3 regions of the Noviherbaspirillum sp. L7-7A genome follow, and region 2 is predicted to be linked to each of the others. Evidence: predicted binding sites of a transcription regulator. Region 2 holds the regulator's gene; each other region holds the start of a gene.
The links. Region 2 encodes FNR, which switches genes on or off when oxygen is low (the NO sensors DNR and NnrR bind a similar motif). Its sites were predicted from a motif close to TTGATNNNNATCAA; they were not measured.

Region 1: KTQ42_RS18100 (TraR/DksA family transcriptional regulator) is a predicted target of FNR. The motif match lies at 1,059-1,072, and genes of this name have one in related genera.
Region 3: oxc (oxalyl-CoA decarboxylase) is a predicted target of FNR. The motif match lies at 6,095-6,108, and genes of this name have one in related genera.

The regions. Positions count from the first base shown of each region.
Region 1 is NZ_JAHQRJ010000001.1:3,966,194-3,976,662, reverse strand. Features, by position in the region: gene hmpA (NO-inducible flavohemoprotein) at 1-121, shown strand, start outside; gene KTQ42_RS18105 (hypothetical protein) at 139-924, opposite strand; gene KTQ42_RS18100 (TraR/DksA family transcriptional regulator) at 1,126-1,521, shown strand; gene KTQ42_RS18095 (universal stress protein) at 1,524-1,961, shown strand; gene KTQ42_RS18090 (alpha/beta fold hydrolase) at 2,123-3,949, opposite strand; gene KTQ42_RS18085 (ATP-binding domain-containing protein) at 4,042-5,685, opposite strand; gene KTQ42_RS24270 (hypothetical protein) at 6,078-7,400, shown strand; gene KTQ42_RS18075 (erythromycin esterase family protein) at 7,505-8,869, shown strand; gene KTQ42_RS18070 (hypothetical protein) at 8,962-9,855, opposite strand; gene KTQ42_RS18065 (hypothetical protein) at 10,104-10,376, opposite strand.
Region 2 is NZ_JAHQRJ010000001.1:2,707,133-2,717,601, forward strand. Features, by position in the region: gene KTQ42_RS12340 (hypothetical protein) at 11-598, opposite strand; gene fnr (fumarate/nitrate reduction transcriptional regulator Fnr) at 883-1,644, shown strand; gene KTQ42_RS12350 (hypothetical protein) at 1,667-1,906, opposite strand; gene KTQ42_RS12355 (FixH family protein) at 1,918-2,430, opposite strand; gene ccoG (cytochrome c oxidase accessory protein CcoG) at 2,452-3,867, opposite strand; gene ccoP (cytochrome-c oxidase, cbb3-type subunit III) at 3,925-4,860, opposite strand; gene KTQ42_RS12370 (cbb3-type cytochrome c oxidase subunit 3) at 4,853-5,041, opposite strand; gene ccoO (cytochrome-c oxidase, cbb3-type subunit II) at 5,070-5,684, opposite strand; gene ccoN (cytochrome-c oxidase, cbb3-type subunit I) at 5,706-7,133, opposite strand; gene ccoS (cbb3-type cytochrome oxidase assembly protein CcoS) at 8,401-8,553, opposite strand; gene KTQ42_RS12390 (heavy metal translocating P-type ATPase) at 8,557-10,469, opposite strand, start outside.
Region 3 is NZ_JAHQRJ010000003.1:102,778-113,246, forward strand. Features, by position in the region: gene KTQ42_RS22015 (Re/Si-specific NAD(P)(+) transhydrogenase subunit alpha) at 1-781, opposite strand, end outside; gene KTQ42_RS22020 (hypothetical protein) at 995-1,729, opposite strand; gene KTQ42_RS22025 (hypothetical protein) at 1,758-1,952, opposite strand; gene KTQ42_RS22030 (2-dehydropantoate 2-reductase) at 2,176-3,186, opposite strand; gene KTQ42_RS22035 (fumarylacetoacetate hydrolase family protein) at 3,204-3,971, opposite strand; gene KTQ42_RS22040 (hypothetical protein) at 4,197-4,526, opposite strand; gene KTQ42_RS22045 (hypothetical protein) at 4,595-4,930, opposite strand; gene KTQ42_RS22050 (LysR family transcriptional regulator) at 5,082-6,011, shown strand; gene oxc (oxalyl-CoA decarboxylase) at 6,287-8,092, shown strand; gene frc (formyl-CoA transferase) at 8,151-9,419, shown strand; gene KTQ42_RS22065 (PAS domain-containing protein) at 9,509-9,946, shown strand; gene KTQ42_RS22070 (HPP family protein) at 10,007-10,469, opposite strand, start outside.

The sequences.
Region 1 (10,469 bases), 1.3 Mb from region 2:
TCTGTGCGGCCCGATCGGCTTCATGCGGGCGCAGTGGAAGAACCTGCTGACGGCCGGCGTGCCGTCGGCCAGGCTGCACCGGGAAGTGTTCGGCCCGGAGATGCTGGACTACCTGGACTGACGGCCGGCAGTCCGTCCTTAATCAAGCGAGCGCTGGAAGCCGACCACCAGCCGCACCGGCGGCGCGCCATGGTTGAAGCCATGGCCGACCGAACCGGACAGCATCAGCTTTTCCGACAGCTTCCAGCGCGCGCCCACCTCGCCCATGTTGTACGCGGCGCCGCGCTCGCGCTGCTGCTCCCGGAACAGGCTGCCGGCAAACAGCCAGCGCTGATTGAGCTGCTTGCTCAATGCCGCACCGGCTAGGTAACGGTCGCGGCGTTCATTCACATCGGGCCGCAGGTTGTGGCGCGCCATCACGTTCAGGTGCAGCTGGGCCGGGCGGTTGGCATCCTGCACCACGCCCAGCGACTTGGTCATGATGCCCTTGGCCATCACCTCGGTGCCGCCGCTGTCGGCGCCATAGGGGCGCTCGATGCCGGCGCTGACCGCAAACGCCGGCAGGTAGCCGCTCTCGGTATTGAACCTGTAGAGGCCATCGACCCTGAATTCGCCCTGGCTGGTGTCTTCCGCATTGCCCACGCGGTAAGGCACGGCCACCGACATCTGGAAGTTGTGGGCCACGCCGAACTGCATGCGTGGCGTCAGCTGCAATTCATTGCGACCCGCGTCCGGCGTGGACGGGCGCATGCGCTGGTAACGCGCAACCCCGTTGAACTGGACCGAGCCGGGCTGGCTGGGCGTGGCATCCTCGATGGTCAGCGACAGATCCTCCTCCAGATCCTTCACTTCATCGGCTTGCACGTGGATGCAGGGGGCAAGCATGGCAAGCACGAGGCCGGCCTTGATCAAAGCATTGTTCATGTCATTTGTCGTGCTGATGTTTTTTTAATGGCAACAAACTAGAGAATGGAATACAGGAAAAGTTCCGCCGCCGGCAGCATGGCTTACGTGGTTCGAAACCGCGTCACCGACAGACCGAAGGCAGCCGGGCCTCATTGATTGAAGTCAACCGGCCTGCCAACCGTGCTCGCTACAGTAGTGCAAACACTTGATGGAGCAAGCATGGAAGCACTGACGAAGGAACAGATCGGCAAGCTGCAGGCGCGGCTGCAGCAGGACCGCGCCGCTGCGCTGGGCACGGTGCAGGACGAGATCCAGCGCACCAGCGACCCGGACGACCTGTCGCTGGAAAAGATCCCCAGCGATGCCGGCGACCGCTCGGAAGCCGACCTGGAAACCGACACCACCATTTCGATGGCGCAGCGGCATGCGGCCGAACTGCAGGAAATCGATGCCGCGCTGGCGCGCATCGCCGACGGCAGTTACGGCGTGTGCGAGGAATGCGATCGCAACATCGGCGCGCCCCGGCTGGAGGCGCAGCCGACCGCGCGCCGCTGCATCGCCTGCCAGGAACAGCTGGAACAGCGGCCAGACGCGCCGCCTCGTCCCACCATGTAGCCGTGAACGCCGGCCCCGCCCGATTCCGCACTCTGCTGGTGCCTGTCGACGGCTCGCCGCTGTCGGACAAGGCGCTGGCCGCGGCGATCGCGTTCGCGCAACCGCTGCATGCGAAGGTGATTGCGCTGGCGGTGGCCGAACCCTATCCGGAAAGCCTGGCGCCGGTTTCCGAAGAATTCAATGACAGGGCAATGGCCCGGGCTCGCGGCCATGTCGGGCAGGCCGAGCGCCTGCTCCACGAAGCCGGACTGACCTGCGACGGCTATTGCGTCGCTTCATACGAACCGCACCGCGAGATCCTGGATACCGCACGGCGCCTGGGCTCCGATGCGATCTTCATCGGCCTGCATGGCGGCGACCCGCTGGGCCGCTTCTTCTTTGGCAGCCAGGCGCAGAAGGTGCTGGCCTACAGCCCGGTGCCGGTAATGGTGCTGCGCTAGGAGCCTGCGCGGCAGAAGGGTCGGCGGCTGCAACGCGCGAGAAAACGGTCCAGTTCGGTATCACCACCTGCGCCCAGGGGACCACCCTGGGCTTGTCGGCACTACCGAACTGTCCTCGTTTTTCGCGCGTTTCGCTGCGCCGCCTTCTGCCGCGCAGGCTCCTAGCTTTCCATCACATACCTGCCCGGCGCATCGCATAGCGCCTCGCCCATGGCGGGCGGCGCGACCATGTCGCCCGCATGGTTGGCCAGCCAGTATTCCCAGGCCGGCCACCACGAGCCCTGCTGTTCCGGCACCGAATTCATCCAGGTTTCCGGGTCGACGTAGGCGTCGCGATGCTCGCGGGTGGCGATCCGGTAATGGCGGTTGGCCTTGCCGGGCGGCGACACCACGCCGGCATTGTGGCCGCCGTTGGTGAGCAGGAAGGTGACTTCGGTATCGGTCAGCAGATGGATCTTGAAGGCCGAGCGCCAGGGCGCGACGTGGTCGGTCAGCGTGCCCACCGAAAAGATCGGCGCCCGGATGTCGGTCAGTGCAATCGGCCGGTTGTCGATCAGGTAGCGGCCCTCGGCCAGGTCGTTTTCCAGGAACAGGTGGCGCAGGTATTCGGTATGCATGCGGTAGGGCATGCGGGTGGCGTCGGCATTCCAGGCCATCAGGTCGTTCTGCACATCCGGCTGGTTGAGCAGGTACTGGTTGACCAGGCGCGACCAGATCAGGTCGTTGGAACGCAGCAGCTGGAAGGCGCCGGCCATCTGGGTGGTGTCCAGGTAGCCCTGCTGCCACATCGCCGCTTCCAGCATTGCCACCTGGCTCTCGTCGATGAACAGCGACAGCTCGCCCGGCTCCTTGAAATCGACCTGCGAGGCGAACAGGCTGATGCTGGCCAGCCTGTCGTCCTGGTCGCGCGCCATCGCCGCCGCCGCAATCGCCAGCAGCGTGCCGCCCAGGCAGTAGCCGACCGCATTCACCTTTTCCTGGCCGGTAATGGCATTGATGGCGCCGAGCGCGGCCATCACGCCCAGCCGCCGGTAGTCTTCCATGCCCAGGTCGCGTTCTTCCCTGCCCGGGTTTTTCCAGGAAATCATGAATACCGTATGGCCCTGGCCGAGCAGATAGCGCACCAGGGAATTTTCCGGCGACAGGTCGAGGATGTAGTACTTCATGATCCAGGCCGGCACGATCAGCAGCGGCAGCGCATGCACTTTCGGCGTGGCGGGCTCGTACTGGATCAGTTCCATCAGCCGGTTGCGCAGCACCACACGGCCCTTGCTGACCGCCACATTCATGCCGGGCCGGTACAGGTCGCTGGCGGGCGGCCGCTGGCCGCTGAGATGCTGCATGGTATCGAGCCAGAACTGCGCCGCCCCCTGCAGCAGGTTGGCGCCGCCGGTGCTGACCGCATGCCGCAGCAGCACCGGATTGGTGGCGATGAAATTGGAGGGCGCCGCCATGTCGAGCAGCTGGCGCACCGTGAAGGTGACCACGTCCTCATGATGCGCCGCCACGCCGCGCACGCCGAAGGTGGCGCGGTGCCACCACTGCTGGTTCAAAAGGAAGCTTTGCGAGATCACGTTGAACGGCCATTGCTGCCAGGCCGGATCGTCGAAGCGCCTGTCCTGCGGCAGCGGCGACACCGGCGCGCAGGGCGGCCTGCCGGGCTGCGCGCAGGACAGTGCATACAGCCCCAGCCGGGCGAAGCGGCTGCCGGCCTCGGCCAGCAGCTCCTGCTGCTTGGACGGCGAGATCTGCAAATGCACGACCCAGTCGAAGAAGGCCATGGCCAGCGAGGCCGGCGAGATGGTGCCGGAAAAACGCGCAATCCAGGCATGCAGCATGCGGTCGATATCGCTGGCGGCAACCGGCGGCTCGGCATGCGCGGGCGCGCCCAGCCAGGCGCTGGCCTTGCGCTCGGGCTGCTCATGCACAGGCAATGCGGTCGGCTTGGTCAGCGCCTGCGAAAGCGGCGGGGAAGTCATGTCATTCATCGAAGGCTCCTTGATCCTTACTGCCGGATCGGCGCACCTTAACCCCGATCAGGCCGCAAAAAATTGACCCATGTCAAGCCGGCCAGACAGCCTCAACCTGCCTGCAGCCGCGCACGCAGCAGCGCCGCCGCGCGCTCGCTGATGACCAGCACCAGCTTGAGCCGGGCGCGCGTCATGCCGACGAACAGCTTGCGCACCACACGGTCGTCCAGCGCCTCGAAGTCGATCTCGGCAAAGATCACCGCCGGCGCCGACTGGCCCTTGAAGCGGTACACCGACTCCGCCAGCAACTGGCCGTCGCGGTAGACCGGATTGCCCAGCAGGTCATAGCCGCCGGTGAAGGAGCGCAGGGTGTGCTGCCCGAGCCGGTCGGCCTGCAGCAGCGTGGAATGGGCGCGTCCCTGGAAGGACAGCAGCGCGATGTCGGTGCGCGCGAAATTGGCCGCCAGGCAGCGGGTGATGCCCTGCTTGGCCGCTTCGGCCATGGCGACGGCATCGTTGTCGGGATAGACCAGCCAGTCCACCTCCACGCCCAGGAAAGGGCTGGCTGCCTGGATGCGCTCGGTGTCGGGGACGATGGCGGTGAGCAGCTCGACGATCTGGCGCGGGCTGCGGTAATTGGACTGGGAATGCAGCGTGACCCAGCCCGGCAGCGGCACCGGCGAGCGGCCGTACAGGTTCTGCAGCGGATCTTCCAGCCACAGCGCCCGGCCTTCCGTCCGCAGCAGGCGCAGCATGGCGTCGCGCCAGGGCTCGGCGAAGTCCTGGCCTTCGTCGATGATCAAGACATCGTGCATCCAGGATGGCGGGATGGGCGTGCTGTCGAAGGCCTTTTCCATCTGGGCCCAGGCGCCGGGCGCGCTGTAGTCGGGCGTAGCGCCCGACTCGCGGGCAAAGGTGTCGCACAGCATGTGAAAGGTGCCGACCCGGCCGCCGGCCGGCACCAGGTGCTGCACGCGGTCGGCCAGGGGCCGGTTGTAGCAGACATAGAGCGGCCGCAGCCCCGCTTCCACCGCGGCATGGAATTCGGCCAGCGCCAGCTGCGTCTTGCCGCTGCCGGCGGTGCCGACCACGCGCAGGCGGAACGGCGAGAATTCCAGCTGGCGCGCCCACACCGCCAGGCCCTGCGACAGCCTCGTTACCAGTTCCTCGGCACGGCCGACCATAGCGCTGGCATCGGGCGTCAGCTGCAGCACATCGCCCAGGAACTTGCGCACCCGGCCATGCTGCGGCGTCTCGGGCGTGATTGGCAGCAAGGCGGTGATCAGTTCGACCAGCCGGGTCCGGTTGCCGGCATCGACCACGCGCGACGGCTCGATGCCGGCCAGCGCCGGGTTCTTCACCTTGTAGTCGGGAAAGTACAGCAGGTAATCCGCATCCAGCCTGTCGCCGCCGGTCTTGTTGAAGCGCGCCGCCAGGCCTTCGACCATCTGCAGCATCTGCTGGCGCACGTGCTCGGTGCGGCCCGGATAGTTCTTGACCAGCCCTTCCGGCGTCTCCGACAGGAAGCCGGCCTTCTGCTCGATCAGCAGCATGCGGCCATTGGGCGCGACGATGATGAAGTCGATCTCGCCATAGACCGAAAAGCCGTTCTCGATCTTGGTCCAGTGCACGCCATGGTAGACCGTCAGCGCATCCGGCAGACGCGCCGCGAACAGGTTCAGGGTTTCGATTTCACGGGCGGCGGCGCCCGTGACGGCCAGCTCGCGCCAGCCGGAAGGATAGATCTGCGGCATGCGTTCGGGCGCCTGCTGCGGCGCAATGTTGGAATGGCACGATTGTATTGCAGGCGCGGGTTAGGAGCCGGAACCTGCTTTATTCGATGAGAAGCAATGGCCCCTTGCACGCTTCCCTCGCACATCAGGATGCGCAAGGACTTTCCAGCTGCCGCAAGCCATCTGGCATTTCGGTTCCGCTCGCATGCTGTGAAGCCATGAACAAGCCGTGCGACCGCCAGGTTTGCACCGAACCCGGATCACGCCCCACGGTCAAAATCCATGCGGGTTTACCAAGCGCTCCACTCCTGAAATTTCCTCCCTTTGTCCTACACCAACACAGGCCAAGCGCCGACATACCTGCTCAACTGTATTGTCTAAACTGCAATCCTTCATTCAACAAGGAGATCGACATGGCTGATACATATCAGAACAAGAATCCACGCATGGTGACCGGCCTCTTCAACGACCGCGAGAGTGCGGAGCGTGCCTATAACGCAGTGTCGGAACGCGGCTATACCAAGGATGACGTGAACCTGGTGATGTCCGATGAAACCCGCAGCCGTTACTTTGCAGGCGACCAGTCGATTGAAACCGAACTGGGCAGCAAGGCAGCCGAAGGCGCAGGCATCGGCGCAGGCATTGGCGGTACGCTGGGCGCAATCGCAGCCGCCGTTGCGGCAGTGGGCACCACGATCGCCCTGCCGGGCCTGGGCCTGGTGATTGCCGGTCCGCTGGCGGCCGCACTGGCCGGCGCCGGCGCCGGCGGCGTAACCGGCGGCCTGCTGGGCGCGCTGATCGGCTCGGGCATCCCCGAGGAACGCGTGAAGCATTATGAGGAAGGCATCCGCCGCGGCGGCATCCTGATGGGCGTAAATGCACGCTCGGACGAGGATGCCATGCACCTCGAGCAGAAATGGCGTGAAAGCAGCGGCGAGCATGTGGTCGGCACGGGCCTGGGCGCCACCGGCGGTGCGCTGGCCGGTGCGGCAATGGGTTCCCCGGCTGGCCCGATCGGCATGGCGGCAGGCGCAGCCATCGGCGCGGTGTCGGGCGGCCTGGCTGGCAAGGGCGCAGCCGAAGTCGTGAACCCGAAAACGGGCGATGACCTGGGCGACCACAACATGGCCAAGGGCGTCGGCGCCGGCGGCGGTGCAATGGCAGGCGCGGCAGTCGGCGCGGCCGGCGGCCCGATCGGCATGGCGGCAGGCGCTGCGGTTGGCGCGGTTGCCGGCGGCATGGCTGGCAAGGGCGCCGGTGAGGTAGTCAACTCCAAGCCGCAGGATGACCGCGGCGAGCACAACCTCTCCACCGGCGTGGGCGCAGGCGGCGGTGCCATGGCAGGCGCTGCAGTCGGCGCAGCCGGCGGCCCGGTGGGCATGGCGGCAGGCGCTGCAATCGGCGCACTGGCCGGCGGCGCAGTCGGCCATGGTGCCGGCGCCATGGTCAATCCGGCCCAGGAAGATGCCTACTGGCGCAGTTCGTATGAGCGCGAGCCGTACTATGCCTCAGGCTATTCCTACGAGGACTATGCACCGGCATACAGCCTGGGCTACAACAGCCGCGGCCGCTACAACAGCGACTTCGACACGGCCGAGCCGCAACTGCGCAGCGAGTGGGAAAACGTGCGTGGCGCTTCCCGCCTGAGCTGGGACCAGGCCAAGCACGCCAGCCGTGCCGCATGGCATCGCGTCGAGCGCGCGATTCCGGGCGACCTGGACCGCGACGGCAGGTAAGCAAGCCGCATGCAGAAAAGCCGGCCTTTACAGGCCGGCTTTTTTTCGTCCGCATCAAACCTCCTCGATGCGATGACGGCACTTCCCCGGGATGCCGCAGTCACATGGCCATCAAGCTTTCAGGAGAACAGGCCATGTTCGACCGCACCGTGATCAAGGCCATCAAGGCCGCCGCCGTGCCGCTGCACGGCGTTACCGACACCGACGCCATCCTCGATGCCATCGGCGACGCGTCCATCGTGCTGCTGGGCGAAGCCACCCACGGCACCCACGAGTTCTACCGTTCCCGCATGGAGATCAGCCAGCGCCTGCTGCGCGAAAAAAACTTCGCCGGCATTGCCGTGGAATGCGATTGGCCGGACGCATTGCGGGTCAGCCGCCATGCCCAGGGCCGCGGCAGCGATGCCAGCGCCCAGCAGGCATTGGGCGACTATAAACGCTTCCCGCGCTGGATGTGGCGCAACCATGATGTGCTGGACCTGGTGGCATGGCTGCGGGAGTTCAATCGCGGCATTGCCGAGGAAAGGCATCAGGCCGGCTTCTACGGGCTGGACCTGTACAGCCTGCGCCGCTCGATGTCGTCGGTGGTAGAGTATCTGAACCGGGTCGACCCGGAAGCGGCGCGGCGCGCGCGGGAGCGCTACAGCTGCTTCGATCACCTGGCGGAGGACCCGCAGCGCTATGGCTATGCCACCACCTTCGGCATGAAGAAGGATTGCGAGGCGGAAGTGATGCGCCAGCTGATGGGCATGACGGCCAACCTCGAAAAATATGCCGGCATCGACGGCGTATCCGGTTTCGATGAAGCGTTCTATGCGCACCAGAATGCCCGGGTGGCGCAGAATGCCGAAGCGTATTACCGCGCCATGTTCGAGGGCCGCAATGCGTCCTGGAATGTGCGCGACACCCATATGGCCGACACCCTGGATGCGCTGCGCGAGCACTTGAGCCGGCGCCGCGGCGACGAGGCCAGGCTGGTGGTCTGGGCGCACAACTCGCATATCGGCGACGCCCGCTGCACCGAGATGGGCTGGCATGGCGAGGTCAACCTGGGCCAGCTGGTGCGCCAGCGCCATGGCGAGCAGCAGACCTTCCTGCTGGGCTACACCACCCATGCCGGCACGGTGACGGCGGCGTCGGAATGGGACAGCCCGGCCCAGCTGAAGAATGTGCGGCCGTCACGCGAGGACAGCCATGAAAACCTGATGCACCGCACCGGCCATGATTTCCTGCTTCCGCTGCGCGGCAATGCCGACCTGCAGAAGCAGCTGGGCCAGCGGCTCGAGCGCGCCATCGGCGTGGTCTACCTGCCGGAGTCGGAACGGGTCAGCCACTACTTCCAGAGCGAGCTCGGCCGGCAGTTCGACGCCATCGTGCATTTCGATACCACCCGGGCCGTCAAGCCGCTCGATGCACCCGCCGACATGGTGCATGACGACGTCCCGGAAACCTATCCGACCGGCATCTAGCAACCTGCGCGGCGGAAGGTCGCGCAGACAGGGCGGAACGCCTTGCCGGCAGCGCAACCGCTGCCTTTCTGCCGCATTGCCGTGGGGAGCGCCTAGAACGGCATTGACATGCGCGCGATTTCCCAGGCGAGTGCTTCCTCGGTTTTTTCGAGAGGCACCGCCCGTTGCCATTGCCTGAGCGTGCTCCAGGCAATGGCGCGATCACCGATCACCGAGATCCGCTCCGGCTCGACGGTGGTCAGCAGATTGGCATCCCAGCCCTGTTCGCCGGGCTCGTCGCAGCGCCGGTTTTCATGGCCAAACCATCCCCAGTAACGCTGCCTGGCAAGGCCCGCACAGGTGCCGGCCAGCTCGCCATCGAATCCGTGCAACATGCCTTTGGCCAGGCTCAACTGCACCAGGCATTTGCCGGGAAAAACAACTTCGGCACAACGGATGCGCTCATGGCTGATCACGCGCAGGTCAAGCCCGCCCAGCACGAGGCGCCACGGACGGTCGGAAATCAGGGTGTAGTTCAGCGCCATGCTGCGGGCATGAACCGCTTCGCGCCCTTGCAGCGAAAACCGGGCAAGCCAGAGTTTCTCCTGCCTGTGCTCTTCATCCGGATCGTAGAGCGACACGACATTGGCAAAGCGTGAGGCACCAGGATTGCCTGGCGCCAGGTTCGCCGGTCCGGCAACAGGCTCATCATGGCTTGCCTGCATGAGCAACTGCGCCTGAATGTCGGCAACGGGCTGGCCGACGCGGCATGCCATGCCCTTGGAGACCAGCAATACCTGCTGGATCTGATGTGGCAGCAGATCGCTGGCGCGCGGACGGGGACTGGTCCGGGTGGCAGCGCTGGCCATGCTGCCGGCGCCGGCCGTACTGGAGGTATCGACTGTGCCAGCGACCTTGTCCAGCCCGCTGCTGAAGTCCAGGCTGTAACAGCGCTGCACTACGGGCCGCGGCCTTGGCAGGACATTGGTCCGAGGGGAAACAAGCATGGCCTTGCGGTGCTGTACCGGCGCACGGCAAGCGGGCCGGCCACTACGTTGCAGGGATTGGATGGTGGCTTGTATGGATGGCTCCTCCTGATGATGGGAGGCCCGATGCTAGCGGCAGACAGGCTGCCAGTGGCATCAACCAACGCCCGGGCTGAGCCAGCTCAGGCGGCGTGTGCGGATATCACATCGTTTCAAGGAGGTTGCGCCAAGCAGGGACAACATTGCCTGGAAAGGCCTGCCCTAGCGCTTCAGGCACCACCGCCACTACCATTACCGCCACCGGCGCCGCCGCGCCTTCGATGCACCACCTGCACGAAGCAGGCCCATTCCCATTCCTCGCGATAGACATCGCAGCCGTGCTCGATGAAGGCATGCACCGGGCCGCAGCAATCCGGACAGTCCAGCTCGGCCAGCGCCTGCGCCATGCGATAGGCGAGTTGCCGCACCTCCTGCTCCAGCGCCTCTTCCCTGCTCTGTTTCCGGGCCGGGTTCTGCTCGTCGTTATGCTGTTGATTCATCATGGACTCCGATTGCTTTAACACGCAGGTATGGGCGGGATGGGCTTATACAACCCGTGACATGGCCAGAGACGTTCTGCACGGGCCAGATGCGCT
Region 2 (10,469 bases):
ACGACCTGAATTACTTGCCTGGAGCCGGGTTGCCGCCGCCAGCGCCGCCATCGGCCGGCATGATACGGGTGCCTTCGCTGCCAGCCGGCCTTGCGGTGGCGTCAGCGCTACGCTTGGCGCGCCGTTCGGCGGTGCGCTGCTTGCGTGCCTCGCGGCGGGCGGCGCGCTCTTCCGGCGTCAGCGCCTTCGGATTGCGCAGATTCGGCTGCGACGAAGTGCCGGGCGTTGGCACTTCGGTATTGGCGCGCAGCTGGCCGGCGCCGGCGTTGCGCTCGGCCTTGACTTCCGCGCGGCTGCGGCTTGCTCCGGAGTTACGAGCAGGCTTGTCCTCGAACTGGTTGACCTTGTCGATATCGGCGGCGCTGGCGCCGGACTTGACCTCGGCGCGGCTGGTGCCGCTGCCCTTCACCGCAGCGCCCGGACGGTCACTGAATTCATTGACCCGGTTCGTATTCGCCGCGCTGGCGCCTGACTTGACTTCGGCGCGGGATTGGCTGGCCGATGGGTCGGTGGAAGTGGCGGCAGGCGCTTGCGCGAAAGCCGAAACCATCGCGGCCTGAGCCAGGGGAAGTGCCAACAGCGTGAACATTTTTTTCATTTTGCGCATCCAGTCGTTGAGAGTGAAGAAAGGGAGTAGCACCAGCACAGCCACATCGTGCAAAAAAGATACCGATTTTTCCGCAGACCGACTGTGCGCTGGCGAACACAAGCGTCATTCCACTTAACTATTTGATAAACAGCTAATATCTGTTGTATCCGCGTTACGATGTGTTTGCTACACTTCGCCGTACCAACCGTTCTAATCCGCAGATCAGTACTGCGACACGTTTCATACCGTAGCGTTTCGTGTTTCCAACGGCTTGAGATATATCATTGGCGACCATGATCCAGTCCATTCCAGTCAGCAGCCAGCCAGCACCCATCAACGTCAATGCCCTGAAGGCAAGCTGCGCGGCCTGCAGCATGCACCAGCTTTGCCTGCCTATGGGGCTTGACGATGCCGACATGTCGCGCCTCGACGCCATCATCGGACGCCGGCGCAAGGTGCCGCGCGACACCCATCTCTACCGCATGGGCGACCCGTTCACCAACCTGTACGCGATCCGGCTCGGGCATTTCAAGACCTTCCAGATCAACGTCAGCGGCGAGCAGCAGATCACCGGCTTCCAGATGGCGGGCGAGCTTCTCGGCATGGACGCCATTGGCACCGAGCGCCATCACTGCTCGGCGGTGGCGCTGGAAGACAGCGAAGTCTGCGACATTCCGTTCGCCCGCCTGGAAGAACTGTTTAGCCACATTCCCACGCTGCTGCACCATTTCCACCGGATGATGAGCCAGGAAATCACGCGCGAGCAGAGCGTCATGCTCCTGCTGGGCAATATGCGCGCCGGCCAGCGCTTTGCCGCCTTCCTGGTCAATCTGACGTCGCGCTATGCCGCCCGCGGCTATTCCTCCACCGCCTTCCAGCTGCGCATGTCGCGCGAGGAAATCGGCAATTATCTCGGCCTGACCATCGAGAGCATCAGCCGCCTGCTGTCGCGCTTCAAGAAGCTGGGCGTGCTGCAGGTAAGCAACCGCGAGATCGTGGTCCTCGATCCGGCCCGCCTGAAGGCGATGGCAGCCGGCACCGAGAAATGCGACTAGCGTGATGCCGCCAATGTCGCTGTCATAGCGGCGGCTGGCGGTCGGCCGGCACATTGGCCAGGTAATAGCTGAGCATTGCAGCCAGCGAGCAGAACAGCCAGAACAGGAAAAATCCCACCGTGTAGGCTGCCAGCGGCGACAGCGTGAACTCCACGCCGCCCAGGTGCAGGTCCTGCGGATCGAGCAGGGAAAAGAAAAAGCCTTCCGCCATCGCCGCCACCAGGAAGGACGGCCACAGGATCACCATTGCCAGACGCCGCATCTGTGCCTCCTTCAGGGTTGGTCGGCCGACAGCGCCACGGAGGCCTGCTGCGGCCAGGGCCACACGCCGTTGATGCGCCAGCTGCGGCCCTGGTCTTCCAGCATCACCTGCCAGCGCGCCATTTCCAGCATCGGCAGGCTCACGCCGAAATTGCCTTCTGCATCCGCCACCACCGGCAGCACGATGTCCTTTTCCGGACGGGTCGAATGGACCAGGCGCAGCGTCATCGCGCCCCGCGGAATGCCCTGCGCGCCGCGCATCGTGCCTGTCAGCCGGCCAGCGGCGGCATCGTAGCGCAGTGCCAGCGACAGCCCCAGCCGGCTGGCAGCCTGGTCGCGCCGCAGGTCCTGGTTGATGGCCTTGCCCTGCCGGTAATAGTCGCCCACCACCAGCGCATCCTGCTGCGAGTAGGAAAGCCAGATCGTGTAACTGCCCGCCAGCACCACCAGGAACGGACCCAGCATGATCAGCCAGGGCCAGCGGTGCTTGTACCACGGTGTGGCGGGACGTTCGAGGGTATTCATGGATGGCATTTGCATTCTCCTTCAGCGCGGCACATAAAAGACCGCTTCTTCCCTGACCTGCAGGCCGGATTCATCCAGCGCCTGCAGGCCGATATGTATCTTGTTGGATCCCTTGCCGGCCTGCCCGCCATCGATGCGCAGCCGCACCGGCACGGAACGGGTCTCGGTGCCATTGAGGGTTACCTCATCGGCGCCGGCAAGCCGCAGCGATGGCAGGCCGTCCACCACGATCCGGTAGCGATGCGGGCTCTCGGACGTGTTCATGATCTGCAGGCGGTAGACATTCTCTATCATGCCGTCCTCGATCTCGCGCCCCATCGCGCCGCGGTCGCGCAGCACGTCCATCTTCAGCGGCGTGCGCATTGCCAGCGACAGGCCGAAAGCAACGACGATGGCCAGCAGGATGGCCAGATAGATCAGCACCCTGGGCCGCAGCGCCCGGCGCCGGATGTCGGCGCCGGACAGGCCCTGCTTCATTGCATGGTCGGTGCTGTAGCGGATCAGGCCGCGCGGCGAGCCGACCTTGTCCATCACGCCGTTGCAGGCATCGACGCAGGCGGCGCAGCCTATGCATTCATATTGCAGGCCCTGACGGATGTCGATGCCGGTCGGGCATACCTGCACGCACATGCTGCAGTCGATGCAGTCGCCCAGCTTCGCCTTCAGCGCACCGCCATCCGCCCTGGCGCTCTTGGCCCGCGCGCCGCGCGGCTCGCCACGCTTTTCATCGTAGGTGATGATCAGCGTGTCCTTGTCGAACATCGAGCTCTGGAAGCGTGCATACGGGCACATGTACTTGCAGACCTGCTCGCGCATCCAGCCGGCATTGCCGTAGGTGGCAAAGGAGTAGAACAGCACCCAGAACCACTCCCACGGGCCCAGCCCGAGGGTGACGACCTCGCGCGCCAGCGTATGGATGGGCGTGAAATAGCCGACGAAGGTGAAGCCGGTCCACAGCGCCACCGCGCCCCAGGCGGCATGCTTGCCGAACTTGCGGGCAAACTTTTCCAGCGAGGCCGGCTGGCGGTCCAGGCGCATGCGGGCGCTGCGGCTGCCTTCGATCTTGCGCTCTATCCACATGAAGATTTCGGTATAGACCGTTTGCGGACAGGCGAAGCCGCACCAGACCCGGCCGGCAATGGCCGTGGCCAGGAACAGCAGATAGGCCGAGATGATGAGCAGCGCGGCCAGGTAGATGAAGTCCTGCGGCCACAGCACGATGCCGAAGATGTAGAACTTGCGCGCCAGCAGGTCGAACAGCACTGCCTGGCGGCCGTTCCAGTTGATCCACGGCAGGCCGTAGAACAGGATCTGCGTCAGCCACACACAGATCCAGCGCAGGCTGGCGTAGCGCCCCTGCACCTCGCGCGCATAGATTTCCTCGCGCGCCGCATACATCTTCACAACCGCCACTTCGGGCGTGGTATTGCTGCTCATTTCAATGCTCTTTAACTTTGGCTGGCCGTTTCCGGCCAGCGCGGCTCAGTGCGGCCTTTACTGCGGAGCCGCTCCCTTGACATTGGACAGGCCCCAGACATAAGCGGCCAGCACATGCACCTTCGCCTCGCCGAGGAAATCCTTAAACGCGGGCATGGTGTTGGTGCGGCCCTTGCGGATGGTTTCCATGATGGTGTCGGCGCTACCGCCATACAGCCAGGTCTTGTCCGACAGGTTGGGCGCGCCCAGCATCTGGTTGCCATGGCCATCGGCGCCATGGCAGGCGGCGCAGGCAGCGGAGAACTTGGGCTTGCCCAGCACCGACTTGATCGGGTCGGAGGTCGAACCCGACAGGCTCAGCACATAGTGCGCGACATTCTCCACATCCTTTTCCGAGCCGACCGCGGCTGCCATGGGCGGCATCATGCCGTTGCGGCCGTTCATGATGGTGGTCTTGACCACGTCGGGCTCGCCGCCATGCAGCCAATCATTGTCAGCCAGGTTGGGAAAGCCCTTGCTGCCGCGGGCATCGGATCCATGGCACTGCGCGCAATAGGTCAGGAACAGCCGCTCGCCGATGGCGCGGGCCTGCGGGTCGGCGGCCACCGCCTTCAGGTCCTGCTGCTGGTACTTCGCAAACAGCGGGCCATAGTCGGCCTCGGCCTGCTTGAGTTCCTGCTGGTAGGCGCCAGCCGACTTCCAGCCCAGCTTGCCCGCATACTCGCCCAGGCCCGGATACAGCACCAGGTAGGCCAGGCTGAACACGATGGTGATATAGAACAGCCACATCCACCAGCGCGGCATCGGCGTATTCAGCTCGGTCAGGTCCTCATCCCACATGTGGCCGGTGGTCTGGGTCTGCACCCTGGAGCCGGGCGGCAGCGTGATCTTGTGCTTGGACTGCGACCACAGCAGCAGGCCGCAGCCGAGGATGCCGATCAGTGTCAGCACCACGATATAGATGTTCCAGAAACCGCTGGTGAAGTCAGACATGGCCCTGCTCCTGCTGTGCTTGGTCGGATACGCCTTCGTCAGCGAAGGGCAGCTGCGCCGCGGCGTGGAAATCCTGGTCCTTGTGACGAATGAAGGTCCACCACAGGATGCCGAGGAAGGTGAGGAAACTCACCACGGTCATGGCGCTGCTGGCCTGGTCGAATAATGTTTGGATATTCATGATGACAGTGTCGATTGATTAAGCGGGCCTAGTTGCGGGCCTTGATCTGCGTGCCCAGGCCCTGCAGGTAAGCGACCAGCGCGTCCTGCTCGGTCTTGCCGGCCAGCTCGGCAGGCGCGGCGGCGATTTCCTCGTCGCTGTAAGGCACCGACAGGCGGCGCAGCGCGCGCATCTTGGGCTGCACTTCCTGCGGGTCCAGCCTGGTCTTGGCCAGCCACGGATAGCCGGGCATGTTGGACTCGGGCACCAGGTCGCGCGGGTTGTCCAGGTGGGCGCGGTGCCATTCGTCGCTGTAGCGGCCGCCAACGCGTGCCAGGTCCGGACCGGTGCGCTTGGAACCCCACTGGAAGGGCCGGTCGTACACGAATTCACCGGCCACGGAATAGTGGCCATAGCGCTCGGTCTCGGCGCGGAACGGGCGGATCATCTGCGAATGGCAGCCATAGCAGCCTTCACGCACATAGATATCGCGTCCCACCAGGCGCAGCGGCGAGTACGGCTTCAGCCCGGCAACCGGCTCGGTGGTGGACTTCTGGAAGAACAGCGGAATGATCTCCACTGCGCCGCCAATGCTGATCACCAGAACCACCAGCACGATCAGCAGCCAGGGATTCTTTTCTATCGACTCATGCGAAAACTTCATGTCTTGCTCCGTCTTTCTTAATCAAGCGTGCGCGGCATTAAGTGCCGGGATACGCGCGGCAACCGGCTTGGCGTCACGCACCGTCATATAGGTGTTGTAGGCCATCAGCAGCATGCCGGTCAGGTAGAGCGTGCCGCCGGTGAAGCGGATCACGTAGTACGGGTAGGTTGCCTTGACGCCTTCCACGAAGCTGTAGGTCAGGGTGCCGTCGGCATTGACCGCGCGCCACATCAGGCCCTGCATCACGCCGGCGATCCACATCGATGCGATGTAGAGCACGATGCCGATGGTGGCGACCCAGAAGTGCAGGTCGATCAGGCGGGTGCTCCACATGGCCTGCTTGCCCGACAGGCGCGGCAGCAGGTAGTACAGCGAACCCATGGTGATGAAGCCGACCCAGCCCAGCGCGCCGGCATGGACGTGGGCGATGCCCCAGTCGGTGTAGTGCGACAGCGAGTTCACGGTCTTGATCGACATCATCGGGCCTTCGAAGGTGGCCATGCCGTAGAACGACAGCGACACGATCAGGAACTTCAAGATCGGGTCGGAGCGCAGCTTGTGCCAGGCGCCCGACAGGGTCATCACGCCGTTGATCATGCCGCCCCACGAAGGCGCCAGCAGGATCAGCGAGAACACCATGCCGATCGACTGGGTCCAGTCGGGCAATGCCGTGTAGTGCAGGTGATGCGGGCCGGCCCACATGTAGGTGAAGATCAGCGCCCAGAAGTGGACGATGGAGAGGCGGTAGGAATACACAGGGCGCTCGGCCTGCTTGGGAATGAAGTAATAGACCATGCCCAGGTAGCCGGCGGTCAGGATGAAGCCCACCGCGTTATGGCCGTACCACCACTGGATCATTGCATCCTGCACGCCCGAATAGGCCGAATACGACTTGGTCAGAGAGGCCGGCATGCTCATGCCGTTGACCACATGCAGCAGGGTCACGGCCAGGATGAAGGCGCCGAAGAACCAGTTGGCCACATAGATATGCGCCACCTTGCGCTTGATGACGGTGCCGAAGAACACCACGGCATAGGCGATCCACACCACCGCGATCAGCAGGGTGATCGGCCATTCCAGTTCGGCGTATTCCTTGCCGCGGGTCAGGCCCATGGGCAGCGTGATGGCCGCGGACACCAGCACCAGTTGCCAACCCCAGAACGTGAAGGCCGCCAGCTTGTCCGAGAACAGCCTTACCTGGCAGGTGCGCTGCACGACGTAGTAGGACGTGGCGAACAGGCCGCAGATGCCGAATGCAAAGATCACCGCATTGGTATGCAGCGGGCGCAGCCGACCATAGGTTAGCCAGGGGATATCAAAGTTCAGGGCCGGCCATGCCAGCTGGGCAGCGATGAATACGCCAGCCAGCATGCCAATGACGCCCCACACCACAGTCGCGATCGCAAACTGCTTCACGATCCGATAGTTATAGTTCAGTGCAGTGTCCACGCAAACGCTCCAGAAGAAACAAGTAATGTCATGGCTGGAGCGTACGTTTCGGGTGTTCGAAAATCCTTGATATGAGTCAAAAATGACCGGGTTGTGGAGAAGCGGTGCGGGGACGCTGAATATGCGGTCCGAAAAGCATGACAATGCGCCATGCTTGTGGATGAAATACGTCAGCCATGGTGGGAGATGGCATTTTGGCCTTTATTTAAAGGGCTTTTTCAACTTGTGGGTTTTTGATGCGTGAAGGGCTTTGGTTTATAGCCTGAATGGCAAAGGTTATGGTGCTTGTTAAGCAAGGCTTTAATTCTGTAGCGCTTGCTGTAACTCTTCAAGTCCCGTTGAGCGCATCCTGTCAGCGATGTCTGGAGCAGATAAGGCGTGGTGTTCGTAGGGTGCAATACCCCGAAGGGGCATTGCACCTTTGGTCGATCAGGGAAGTCGGCCCACAATGCGAGCCCGGTTTGCGAACGGCGGTGCAATGCCCTTTGGGTATTGCACCCTACAACTGCAATCGCAGTTACGCGCAGCGACAGTTGCAGTTGCAGTTGCAGTTGCTTTTGAAGTTGCAGTTGCAGTGAAATCCCGTTGAGCGCGCCGTGTCAGCGGTGCCCGGAGCGGGAAAAGGTGCGGCGTCTGTCTGAGCGCAACGCAGTGGAGCGAGTTTAGCCGCGCCCCGCTCCGGGTACCGCTGACACGGGAACCCTGCGTCAGCAGGGCGCGATCACCGGGTCGCCTTTTTTTGGTTACTTTTTTTGGCGAAGCAAAAAAAGTAACCCGGCCGCCGGGACGGACTCCCGGCTTGTGTCCACGGCAGTGCAGCCGCATTGCGTCACCCGGCAAGGCACGGGCAGCACTGTCGGTGTTGACGTTCGATGTGTTCGTTGAACAAGACCCTTAACTTCAAAAGCAACTGCTGCTTCGCAGTGACGTCTTTATCCCTGATAAAACAAGCTTACTGCACTGTCGTCATGACCAGGCCGGGTGTTCGCCCCGGCAGGCGACTTACTTCTTTTGCTTCGCCAAAAGAAGCAGGCAAGAAAAGGCGACCCGGTGATCGCGCCCCGCTGCGCGGGGTCCCCGTGCCGTCGATGGCTGAAGCGGGGCGCGGCTAAACTCGCTGCGCTGCGCTCAAACAGACGCCGCACCTTTTCCCGCTTCAGCCATCGACGGCACGGCGCGCTCAACGGGACTTAAAAGCAACGGCCACTGCAACGGCCACTTCAAAAGCAACGGCCACTGCAACGGCCACTGCTTCCGCTGCCCCGGCTTAACCCTCCCCCTTATCATCATCCTGCAGCACCCGCAGCGCCGGCCCCACCATGTCATCAAACTGTCCACTATCAGACATCCGAAAAAACACCCAGATCGCCGCGAACACAATCACGATACTCAGCGGCACCAGCAGATATAAGGCATCCATTGCTTAACTTCCTTTCCGTCCGCCGCGCAAACGAAGCGCGTTGGCAATCACCAGCATGGAACTGACCGACATGCCGATGCCCGACATCCATGGGGTGATCAGTCCCGCCGCCGCCGCGGGGATGGCGATCATGTTGTAGACCATCGCCCACGCCAGGTTCTGCCGCACCACCGCCATCGCGGCATCGGCGCTTTCAGCGGCATCGGCAAGCGCTTCCAGTTTGCCTGTCAGGAGCACTGCATCCGCATGGCTCTGGGCCAGCGCAGCGCCGCTGCCCATGGCGAAGGAGACATCGGCAGCGCCCAGCACCGCGCAGTCGTTGATGCCATCTCCCACCATCGCCACCACCGCGCCTTCACGCTGCAGGCGCTGCACATAGGCCAGTTTCTGTTCCGGCAACTGGTTGCCCAGCGCTTCGGCTATGCCCAACTTCTGCGCCACTTCCTGCGCCATCGCCTGCTGGTCGCCGCTCAGGAGGATGACCTGCTTGCCTGCCTTCCTGAATCTCTCCACCACGTCATGCGCATCGTCACGCAAGCCATCCGCCAGGTCGAAGCGGGCCAGCAGGCTGCCTTCCCTGCCCAGCCAGACTGCGCTGACACCAGGCATGTCGGCCGGCGCCAGGAAACGGCCACTGAGCTGCGCGACGAAGTCAGCCCGGCCCAGCCGGTATGGGATGCCGTCGATCGAGCCGGCGACGCCCTGCCCGGGAAACTGCATCAGGTCGCTGGCGCAGAGCCGATGCCCGCCAGCGGCGCTTGTGAGCGCCTGCGCCAGCGGATGGGCGCTGCAGGCTTCCAGCGCGGCGGCAATGTCGAGGCAGGCTTCACGCTCGACGCCGCCATACAGGCCGACATCGCGCACGACCGGCTTGCCCACCGTCAGCGTGCCGGTCTTGTCGAAGACCACATGGGTGGCGCGGTGCAGGGTTTCCAGGACATGCGGCCTCAGGATCAGCACGCCGCGGCGCAGCAGGCTGTCGGTGGCGGCGGCCAGTGCGCTGGGCGTGGCCAATGACAGCGCGCACGGACAGGACACCACCAGCACCGCGATCGCCACCGACCAGGCGCGGGCGGCATCATGCCATTGCCAGAACAGGAACACGGCGGCAGCCAGCAGCAGCAGGCCCGCAACGAACCATGCCGCAACCCGGTCAGCCCATTGCGACAGGGCCGGCTTGCCCTGGCCGGCGCTTTCCGCCATGCGCACCAGGGAGGCCAGCGTGCTGGCGCCGGCACGGCGGCTGACCTGCAGCAGCGCCGCCTGGCCGGCATTGACCGCGCCGCCGGGAATGGCGTCGCCCGCAACCTTCTGCTGCGGCGCGCTTTCGCCGGTCAGCAATGAGACGTCGATGCTCGTCTGGCCTTCCAGCAGCACCGCGTCGGCCGCGACCGGCTCGCCGGGCCGCACCAGAATCACGTCGCCCGGCTCGAGGTCGCCTGCCGCCACCGTCACCGTATCGCGGCTGGCCGGATAGGCCGGCAGGCGTTGCGCGGCATCGGGCAGGCCATGCTGCAGCCGCTCCAGCGCATGGGCGGCGCGACGACGCGCGGTCAGCTCCAGCAGCCGGCTGCACAGCAGCAGGAAGATGAACATCGTCACCGAGTCGTAGTAGACCTCGCCGCTGCCGCGCAGGGTGGCAGCCACGCTGGCGATGAAGGCGGCGCCGATGCCGAGCGCCACCGGCACATCCATGGTCAGCGCGCGCTGGCGCAATGCGGCCCAGGCGCCGCGGAAGAAAGGCTGCGCGGAATAGACGACAACCGGCAGCGTCAGCAGCAGGCTGGCCCATTGCATCAACGCGGCCATGTCCGCTTCCAGCGTGCCGTCGGTGGCGAGATAGGCCGGCACCGCATACATCATCACCTGCATCATCGACAGGCCGGCGATGAACAGTTGTCGGCCCAGCGTCTTGC
Region 3 (10,469 bases), on a different contig from region 2:
GCGCGGTGGTGATGACGATGTCGGCCTGCCTGGCGCGCTCGTGCACCAGCTCGGCCTGGCGGCGCATCCAGTCGGCCGGCATCGGGCGGGCATAGCCGCCCGAACCCTGGGCGATCTCGCGTTCTTCATCGGTGAGGAAAGGCACGTCGATGAACTTCGCGCCGAGCGACTCGACCTGTTCCTTGACCGGCGGGCGCACGTCGGAAGCCTCGATGACCGCGCCCAGGCGCTTGGCCGTGGCGATGGCCTGCAGGCCGGCCACGCCCACGCCCATGATCAGCACGCGGGCGGCCTTGACGGTGCCGGCGGCGGTCATGAGCATGGGCATGAAGCGCTGGTAGGTGTTGGCGGCGAGCATGACGGCCTTGTAGCCGGCGATGTTGGCCTGGGAAGACAGCACGTCCATGGACTGGGCGCGGGTGATGCGGGGCGCGGCTTCGAGCGCGAAGGCCGACAGGCCGCGCTGGGCCATGACGGCGATGTTCTCGGCGTCGAAGGGGTTGAGCATGCCGATGACGACGGTGCCGGGGCGCAGCAGGCCGAGTTCCTCGGGATTGGGGGCGCGCACCTTGAGCACCATGTCGGCGCCGAAGGCATCGGCTGCGCTGCCGACCTGCGCGCCGGCGGCGGCATAGGCCTCGTCGTTGATGCTGGAGGTGATGCCGGCGCCGGCCTGGACCACCAGCTCATGTTTGGCCGCCACCAGCTTCTTGACGGTCTCGGGGGTGGCGGCGACGCGCGTCTCCCCCTCCCTCGTTTCAATGGGAATGCCTATACGCATACAATCTTCCTGTCATTAAAGTAAAACCTTTACGCGGTCGCGGCACAAATGTGGCGGTCCGTGCAGACGAATCCTTTCTACAACGCCTGCTGGAACGATGCATGACGCCTGACCAAGTGAACGCGGCGATCTTTGGCTGGACGCGCTGGCAAAAACGGTCCGCGCGACACGGCAAGCCAGCGCTGTCACGCTGGATACATCCTTCGCGCGGGTTTAATTCTCGTCAGCCAGGATCGTGGCGCCGCTCAGATAGGCATGCTCCGATTCCGGATCCCGCAAATGCAGCACATGAACAAGCAACGCCGCATGAAGGGGCAGCATGCACGGCGCTGGAATATGCAACCTGTATTGCACCTTGCCTTCCCGGTCGAGCTGCTCGATCTCTGCTTGTTCCCTTGCCCTTAGCCGGTACACCGTGCCACTCGCGGCACCGCGCAATTCGATGCAGGCGGACTGGCGAAGACTGCGTCGCTGGTCGTCACTGAGCATGGCAAGCAGGATGCATAATGCCTGCCGTTTGCCGCGCCGCTTCGGGCCCTGCTGCGCCGGACCAGTTCTTGCGGCAGGCCTCATACCCGTGATGTAGGCCATCGCCGACCGCAGCAATCCGCGCGCATCCATTGTAGATGCCCGCCACGCCGCCAGGCCACAATCTTCCCAGCCCTCACTCTGCCCCGGCGTCAATATCACCTCGCCCAGGGCTGGGCTGAACGCATCGATGCGGCGCGCGCTGTGTCCGCCACACAAGGCGAATGCGTGATAGCTTTTGCCGTACAGCTGCGCAAAAAGCCTGGCTGCGGTCTGACTGTCTTCATGGCTGCCGCGCTGCCAGGCAAGCTGCGCGGATACGCCATCCTCGCCCAGCACCGAGATGCGCCCTGCCAGCCGGTTTCTTTTTCTCGGTACGGTTTTTTCCTTGCGCTGCGAGCTGGCAAGCATGGCGGTCATTTTCGGATCAGGAGCCGATGCCGCTTGCTTAATGGGTGCGCAAGAACTGGCACGCCGCCGAATGGTCCTTCTTGTTCTTGGCGACAGGCGCCACCTTGCCGGCTGCCGCCGCCTCGCCAACGGTGCGGGCATAGCGCAGGAATTCCCGCGCGCGCGACTCGCTGGAAAAGTGGTACACGCTGCGCTCGGTCTCGACAATGCGTCCGTTTGAAAAAGCATTCATGATCCACCTCGACAATCGTTGATTGATGGTTTCAGTATCGACGCCGATGTTTTGATTACAAATGACTACGGTCAATTTTCGCTCAACTGCAGCAAAGGGAAAAGCAGGTCGAGCCTGGCACGCAGGGCATAAAAAAGACCAGTTTCCGCAAGGGATACTGGTCTGCCCACTGCGGCTGCATGTGCCGCCGATGTCAGCTGGGATCAGCTTGCCGCTCGGGTCCTCATGCCGCCTTCTGCAGGCGCACTTGGCCGGCCTCGTCCGCCACGGTGCGATCCAGCAGCTTTACCAGCGCATAAGCCGTGTCGATATGCGGCGTTGGCGTATCGGTCAGCCTTCCCAGTTCGACCACCGAGCCGACCAGTGCATCCACCTCGGACTCGCGTCCGGCCTCCACATCCTGCAGCATCGACGTCTTGTGCTTGCCCACCTTCTCCGCGCCGGCAATTCGCTTGTCCAGCGTGACCCTGAACTCGATGCCGAGCTTGTTGGCGATCGTTTGCGCTTCCGTCATCATATTGGCGGCAAGCGCGCGGGTCAGCGGGAACTGGCAGATATCAACCAGCGTCGAATGGGTCAGCGCGCTGATGGGATTAAAGGTGAGATTGCCCCACAGCTTGAGCCAGATCTCGGAACGGATATTGTCCAGCACCGGTGCCTTGAAACCGGCGTTGGTGAAGCAGTCCGCTATCCTGGTTACGCGCTCGCTGACGGAACCGTCCAGTTCACCCAGCGGGAAACGGTCTCCCTCGATGTGCCGCACAACGCCCGGCGCGATCAGCTCGGAAGCCGGATAGACCACGCAGCCTATCACCTGGTCCACCGGGATCTTACCGGCCAGGGTGCCGGTAGGATCGACTGTCTGCACCTGGCGGCCTTCCAGCTCGCCGCCATGCTTGTGGAAATACCAATACGGGATGCCGTTCTGCATCGTCACGATGGCAGTGTCCGGCCCGACCAGCTTGCCGACCTCATCCGCCACTGCATCGAGCTGATGCGCCTTCAGCGCAAGGATCACGAGATCCTGCACTCCGGCCTCGCTGTAGCTGTCCGTTGCCTTGACATTGGACGCGACATGCTCGGTGCCATCCTGCATGATGAGCTTCATGCCATTGCTGCGTATGGCCCGCAGATTGGCGCCCCTGACGATGAACGTCAGGTCTTCCCCTGCCAGGGCGAGTTTCACGCCGACATAGCCGCCAATGGCGCCTGCCCCTATGATTGCTATCTTCATTGCTGTTACCCCAAGGTTTACTCGAAACGGTTACGCAGCTTTCCGATGCCGCCGATCTCGACCTCGACGATGCTGCCGGGCTTCATCGAACCCACGCCGACAGAGGTGCCGCACAGGATCATGTCGCCGGGATAGAGCGTCATGTCGCGTGAAATCATGCTGACCAATTTTTGTACCGGAAACACCATGTCATTGACCGGGTAGTCCTGCCGCACCTCGCTGTTGAGCATGGTGCGTACAACCAGCATGGCGGGGTCGAGGCCGGTGGCCACCACCGGGCCGAACGGACAGAAGGTATCGAAGCCCTTGGCGCGCGCCCACTGGGGGAAAGTTGGGTCACGCTGAATGATGTCGGCCACGGTAACGTCATTGGCGCAGGTGTAGCCAAACACATGGGCGAGCGCATCTTCCTCGGCAACGTCGCTGCAGGTCTTGCCAATGATGACGCCCAGTTCGCCTTCGTAGACGACCTTGCCTTCATCGCGCGGCTTCCTGATGGTCTCGCCGGGATTGAGGTAGGAATTGGACGACTTGATCAGATAAAGCGGCTCCTTAGGCGGCGGCAGTTCAAGCTTGCGGCCAAGTGCATGGAAGTTGTTCCAGAGCGCGATGACCTTGCCCGGCACGACGGGGGTGAGCAACTTGACGTCGTTCATCGTCGTCGAGAGATCGGTCGGGATGGGGTCGACCATCATGTCGCCTTCGAAGATCCGGATTTTCTCGCCTTCCAGCGTACCGAAGCAGACTTGACCTTGATGCTGAAACCGCAGCCAGCGTTGAATCATTTGATTGTCCCCTAATAAGCCGGCAGAGAGCTACGCATGGCACGGATGCGATGCGCTCGACCTTTAATGATGGTGCTGGGCACGGAGCGGACTCAGGGTCCGCTGCAACAGGCCCAAGCATGAATGAGCATGCTTTTATTGTGTGAGAAGGCCCTGTCCAGTGCCTTGACCACGGTTAAGTTTCCAAATTTCCTCTCCCGTGGTGCAGCATGGACGAGCTCCGGCTCAATGCCCGACCTGTGGCTGCTGTATTTCCGCCCAGTTGACGGTGTGTCTGGTACTGCCCGGGATCAGCAGGGTCTCGTAGCAGCGGCCCTTCGCGGCAGTGATGGCTTCGACGAGGAAGTCGGCGTCATAGGCCTTGAGCAGGTGGGCCTGGTGCTGGCGCAGATAGGAAAGCAGATGGGCCTTTTCCTGGCTGGCCGGCAGCGCGCTTTCGTAGTGGTCGGCATCCCAATGCCATTTGAGGCCAAGTTCATGGAATGCGGCGTTGTAGGCGCTGCGGTGGATGTCGGCTTCCTGTGCGGTCGTGTCGGTGATGTGAGCGGTGATCATTGATGTCTCCTTATAGAATTTCTGATTTCTGGCCATGCCGCGGGTTCAGCGGCCGAATGGCTCGGGTTCTAGACGCCGATCTCGTGCTTGTGCACTTCCGCCCAGTCGACCATGCAGGCATCATGGCGACCGCAGGCGAGAATCAGTTCGACGCGACGGTCCTTTGCCGCCTGTATTGCGTTGACCAGGAAATCCACGTCATAGGCAGTCAGCAAGTGCGGCTGGTGGTTCTCGATATAGCGGCGGATATGGGCACGCTCTTCTTCCCTTGGAATCGGCGCATGGTAAATGTCGGCGTCCCAGTGCCAGCGCAGGCCCAGCTCGTAGAAGGCGGCGTTGTAGGCGCTGCGTTGCACCTCTACAGGGGTAGGCATGGCAACGGTGCTGCAAGTGATATCGGTCATGGCTTGCTCCTTGTGATCTGCAATGGGTTGTAGGGCAACGTCGCGATATCGACGTCGTTGAAGCGCATCGTAGAGCCAGCGATGCATTAGGTATAGTTAAAGTTTTTATGCATAATGATTAACGATCATTTATACATGGACGTTGGCCGCTATGAAGAACGCTACCCTGCGACAGTTGAAAATCTTTGAAACGGTGGCGCGTCACCTGAGTTTTTCGCGTGCTGCGGAGGAGCTGCACCTGACGCAGCCCGCGGTATCGACCCAGGTTAAGACGCTACAGGGCCATGTTGGCCTGGTGTTGTTCGAGCACCTGGGCAAGCGGACTTACCTCACGCCTGCGGGTGAGGAACTGCTGCGCTACAGCCGCGAGATCATTCGCCAGTTCGAAGAGGCGGAAGAAGCGCTGACCCAGTTCAAGGGCGTTACCGGCGGCAAGCTCAATGTCGCCGTCATTAGCGCCGGGGATTATTTCTTCCCACGGCTGCTAGTTGAGTTTGCGCGCCGGCATGCCGGTGTCACGCTCAACCTGAGCGTTCATAACCGGGAAAAACTGCTGGGCGACATCGCCAACAACATGACCGATCTGGCGATCATGGTCAGGCCGCCCGAAGACATGGACACCCTCAATGAAGCATTCGCGCCGCACCCGTACGTGATCGTGGCGCCGCCCGATCATCCGTATGCGAAGCGCAAGAGGATCACGATGGCGATGATCAAGCGCGAGCCTTTCGTGGTCAGGGAAAAGGGCTCAGACACCTGGAACTCCATGGTCGAAAGCTTTGGCAAGCACATCGATGACCTCAACATCGCGATGGAAATCCAGAGCATCGAGACCATCAAGCAGGCAGTGATTGCGGGCATGGGTATCAGCTTCCTGTCCGCGCACACTATCAGCTTGGAATTGCAGGCGGGAAGCCTGACAGTGCTCGACGTGCAAGGCTTCCCGATGATGCTGAACTGGTATGTGGTGCACCGCCGCGGCAAGCGCTTGCCCCCGGTCGCACAGGCCTTCCGCGATTTCCTGATGAGCGATGGCGCGGCGTTGATACAGCGTTTCATCGGCTATGCGCCCGGCCGATGAAGACATGCTACGAAGCAGCTTTTCCCATGCCGAGTCCATGCTGCTGACTGCCGGAAAGTGCCGATTTATTCATCTTGTGGAAATTGACCTCGGTCAATGAGAAGGAAATGGCCTCATCGCTATGATGCGGCTACTTAATCGGGGCATGCAGGCAGCCAAGCAAGGCCTGCACCGACGAGTCGACACGGGCATGCGTTCAAGAATAGCCTGCGAACACCTAGTGCGCGACCTAATCGAGCGCGCCAACTTTTCGACCGAATCCCACAGGAGCAAGCATGTCTTCAGTACTGAAAAAGACCGAGACCGACGAGACCACCCTGCTGAAAGAGCAGAGCCAGGAGGCAGGCCAGGCGCAGGGCGCGGACGTTGCCGAGCAGACCGACGGCTTCCACGTGCTTCTCGATGCATTGAAAGCCAATGACGTCGAGACCATTTACGGCCTGGTCGGCATCCCCATCACTGACCTGGCCCGCCTGGCGCAGGCCGAGGGCTTTCGCTTCATCGGCTTCCGCCATGAAGCCAATGCCGTCAATGCCGCCGCCATCGCCGGCTACCTGACCAAAAAGCCCGGCATCGCCATGACCGTTTCCGCACCCGGCTTCCTCAACGGCCTGGTCGCGCTGGCCAATGCCACCGTGAACTGCTTCCCCATGATCATGATCTCCGGCTCCTCCGAGCGCGAGATCGTTGACCTGGCCCAGGGCGACTATGAAGAGCTCGACCAGCTCAATGCCGCCAAGCCTTATGTGAAGGCCTCCTACCGCATCAACCATATCGAGGACATCGGCATCGGCGTGGCGCGCGCCATCCGCGCTGCCGTCTCCGGCCGTCCCGGCGGCGTCTATCTCGACGTGCCGGCCAAGCTGCTCGGCCAAGCCATGGATGCCGCCGCCGCCCAGCGCTCCATCGTCAAGGTGGTCGACCCGGCACCGGCCCAGCTGCCCGCACCCGACGCCATCGCCCGCGCGCTGGACGTGCTGAAGAAGGCCAAGCGCCCGGTCATCATGCTCGGCAAGGGCGCCGCCTATGCCCAGGCCGATGCCGACATCCGCGCCTTTGTCGAGCGCACCGGCATCCCGTATCTGGCCATGTCCATGGCCAAGGGCCTGCTGCCCGACAACCATCCGCAGGCTGCCATCGCCGCCCGCTCTTACGCCCTGAAGGAAGCCGACTGCGTCATGCTCATCGGCGCGCGCCTGAACTGGCTGCTCTCGCATGGCAAGGGCCCGACCTGGGGCGGCAAGGACCACAAGGACTGGGCACAGAAGAGCTTCGTGCAGATCGATATCTCGGCACAGGAGATGGACTCCAACGTGCCCATCGATGCACCCCTGGCCGGCGACATCGGCTCCACCGTCTCGGCACTGCTGGCCGCGATCGACCAGACCGGCTTCGACAAGCCCGATGCTGCCTGGACCGGCGCCATTGCCGAAAAGCGCGATGCCAACGTCGCCAAGATGGCCAAGACCCTGTCGGCCAAGTCCGCGCCGATGAACTTCATGACCGCGCTGTCGGCCATGCGCGATGTGCTCAAGGACAAGCCCGATGTCTACCTCGTCAATGAAGGCGCCAACACGCTGGATCTTGCGCGCAGCGTGATCGACATGATGGAGCCGCGCAAGCGCCTGGACTCCGGCACCTGGGGCGTCATGGGCATCGGCATGGGCTATGCCATCGGCGCGGCGGTGACCAGCGGCAAGCCGGTGGTGGCGCTCGAAGGCGACTCGGCGTTTGGCTTCTCGGGCATGGAAGTCGAGACCATCTGCCGCTACAACCTGCCGGTGACGGTGGTGATCTTCAACAACAACGGCGTCTACAAGGGTTGCGATGTCAACCCCACCGGCGGCGCCGACCCGGCCCCCACCGTGTTCGTCAAGGGCGCGCGCTACGACATGCTGATGCAGGCCTTTGGCGGCGAGGGTTCGACCGTGAACACGCCCGAGGAACTGTCGGCGGCGCTGGCGCAGGGCATCAGTTCGGGCAAGCCCACGCTGATCAATGTGGTCATCGACGAGAACGCCGGCACCGAGAGCGGACGCATCACCCATCTGAACCCGCAGAGCGCAGCCAAGAAGAAGTAAGCACGCAACGCATCCGAGCACACCAGAGAACAACCGAGACACTCAAGGAGATAGACACATGGACAAACCGCTGCAAGGACTCAAGATCATCGACTTCACCCACGTCCAGGCCGGCCCGGCCTGCACCCAGATGCTGGCCTGGTTTGGCGCGGACGTGATCAAGGTCGAGCGCCCCGGCGCCGGCGACGTTACCCGCAGCCAGCTGCGCGACATTCCCGATGCCGACGCGCTGTACTTCACGATGCTCAACTCCAACAAGCGCTCGCTGACGCTGGACACGAAGAAGCAAGAAGGCAAGGACGTGCTGGAGAAGCTGATCAAGGAGTCCGACGTGATGGTGGAGAACTTCGGTCCCGGCGCGCTGGACCGCATGGGCTTTACCTGGGAGCGCATCCAGGAACTGAACCCGAAGATGATCCTGGCTTCGGTCAAGGGCTTCTCCGAAGGCCATCACTATGAAGACCTGAAGGTCTACGAGAACGTGGCGCAGTGCGCCGGCGGCGCAGCCTCGACCACCGGCTGGTGGAAGGGCGAGAATTCCGAGCCGACGATTTCGTCGGCGGCGCTGGGCGACTCCAACACCGGCATGCACCTGGCCATCGGCATCCTGACGGCCTACATCGGCCGCCAGAAGACGGGCCGTGGCCAGAAAGTGGCGGTATCGATGCAGGACGCGGTGCTGAACCTGTGCCGGGTCAAGATGCGCGACCAGCAGCGGCTGGAGCGGGTGGGCTACCTGGAAGAGTATCCACAGTATCCGCACGAGATGGAAGCCTTTGCCGACAAGGTCACGCCGCGCGGCGGCAATGCCGGCGGCGGCGGCCAGCCGGGCTGGATCCTGAAGTGCAAGGGCTGGGAGACCGACCCGAACGCGTACATCTACTTCACGGTGCAGGGCCATGCCTGGGAGCCGATCTGCGACGCGCTGGGCAAGCCGGAATGGAAGACCGACCCGGCCTATACGACGCCGAAGGCTCGCCAGCCGCACATCAACGAGATCTTTGCCACGATCGAGGACTTCATCAAGGACAAGACCAAGTTTGAGGCGGTGAACGTGTTCCGCAAGTTCGACATCCCGTGCGCGCCGGTGCTGTCGATGAAGGAACTGCTGGTGGACGAGTCGCTGCGCAAGTCGGGCTCGATCGTGGAAGTGGAGCATCCGGTGCGCGGCTCGTACTTCACCATTGGCAGCCCGATCAAGTTCTCGGACCTGAAGCCGGAAGTGACGGCGTCACCGCTGCTGGGCCAGCACACCGACGAAGTGCTGGAAGAGCTGGGCTACAGCACGCAGCAGATCGCTGCGATGCATGAGGCCAAGGCGGTGTAAGCAGCACCCTGCCCTATCTCCAGAATCGCGTCCGGCTTCCAACCAGGGGCCGGACGTTTTTTTATGACTAAAACTACGGGAGGGACGCCATGGAAACATCCATCGACTTTGAGCAATTGCTCAAGGCCATAGGCGACGGCGTGGTCGTGGCTGACGCCAGGGGCAACATCATATTCTGGAATGCGGCGGCCGAGCGGATCTTCGGCTTCACCGAGCAGGAAGCCATCGGCAAATCGCTCGACCTGATCATCCCGGAACGGCAGCGACAGCGTCACTGGGATGGCTATCAAAAGACCATGGACACCGGGCAAACCCGCTATGGCCATGATTTGCTGCGGGTGCCTGCCCTGCACAAGGAAGGGCGGCCGCTATCGATTGCGTTCACGGTGGCGATGCTCTACACGCCGGATCATAAAGTGTCGGCCATCGTCGCTGTCGTGCGTGATGAGACTGCGCGCTGGACGGATGAGCGCGACATGCGCAAGCGCATCGCGGAGCTGGAAGCGAGTCAGAAGCAGGCCGTTTGAGGAAATTACCGTAATTAAAAAAGCCCGCAGCAAGCGGGCGTTTTTTCCGAAAGGCCAGGGTTAGACGCCTGAACCCGATACCGCAGCAAGCCTGGCGCTGCGCACCGGCCGGCCCAGGTTCTTCTCGTACAGGGTAGCAATCATGTCGGACTGGGTGACCATGCCCACCAGGCGGCGCTCCTCGTCCACAACAGGAATCGAATGCAGGCCGGCGTCGGACATCAGCGGCACCAGTTCAACCACAGGCTGTTTCTCATAGGCGGTGCGCACATCTGTGTGCATGATCTGTCCCACGACTTCAGGCTTGATCGAATGGGTATGGCGTATCGGCTGCAGCAGGCGCTGCAGGCCATGCCCGAGCCGCGCATATTTCCCGGCCTTGGCATGCGCGATGAAGTCCGCTTTGGTGATAATGCCTATGACGCGATTGCCACGGTCAACGACAGGCAATGCGGTCAGCCGGTGCTTGTGCAGCATGTCCCACGCCTCCTGCAACTCGCTGCCGAACATCACGCTGCGCACA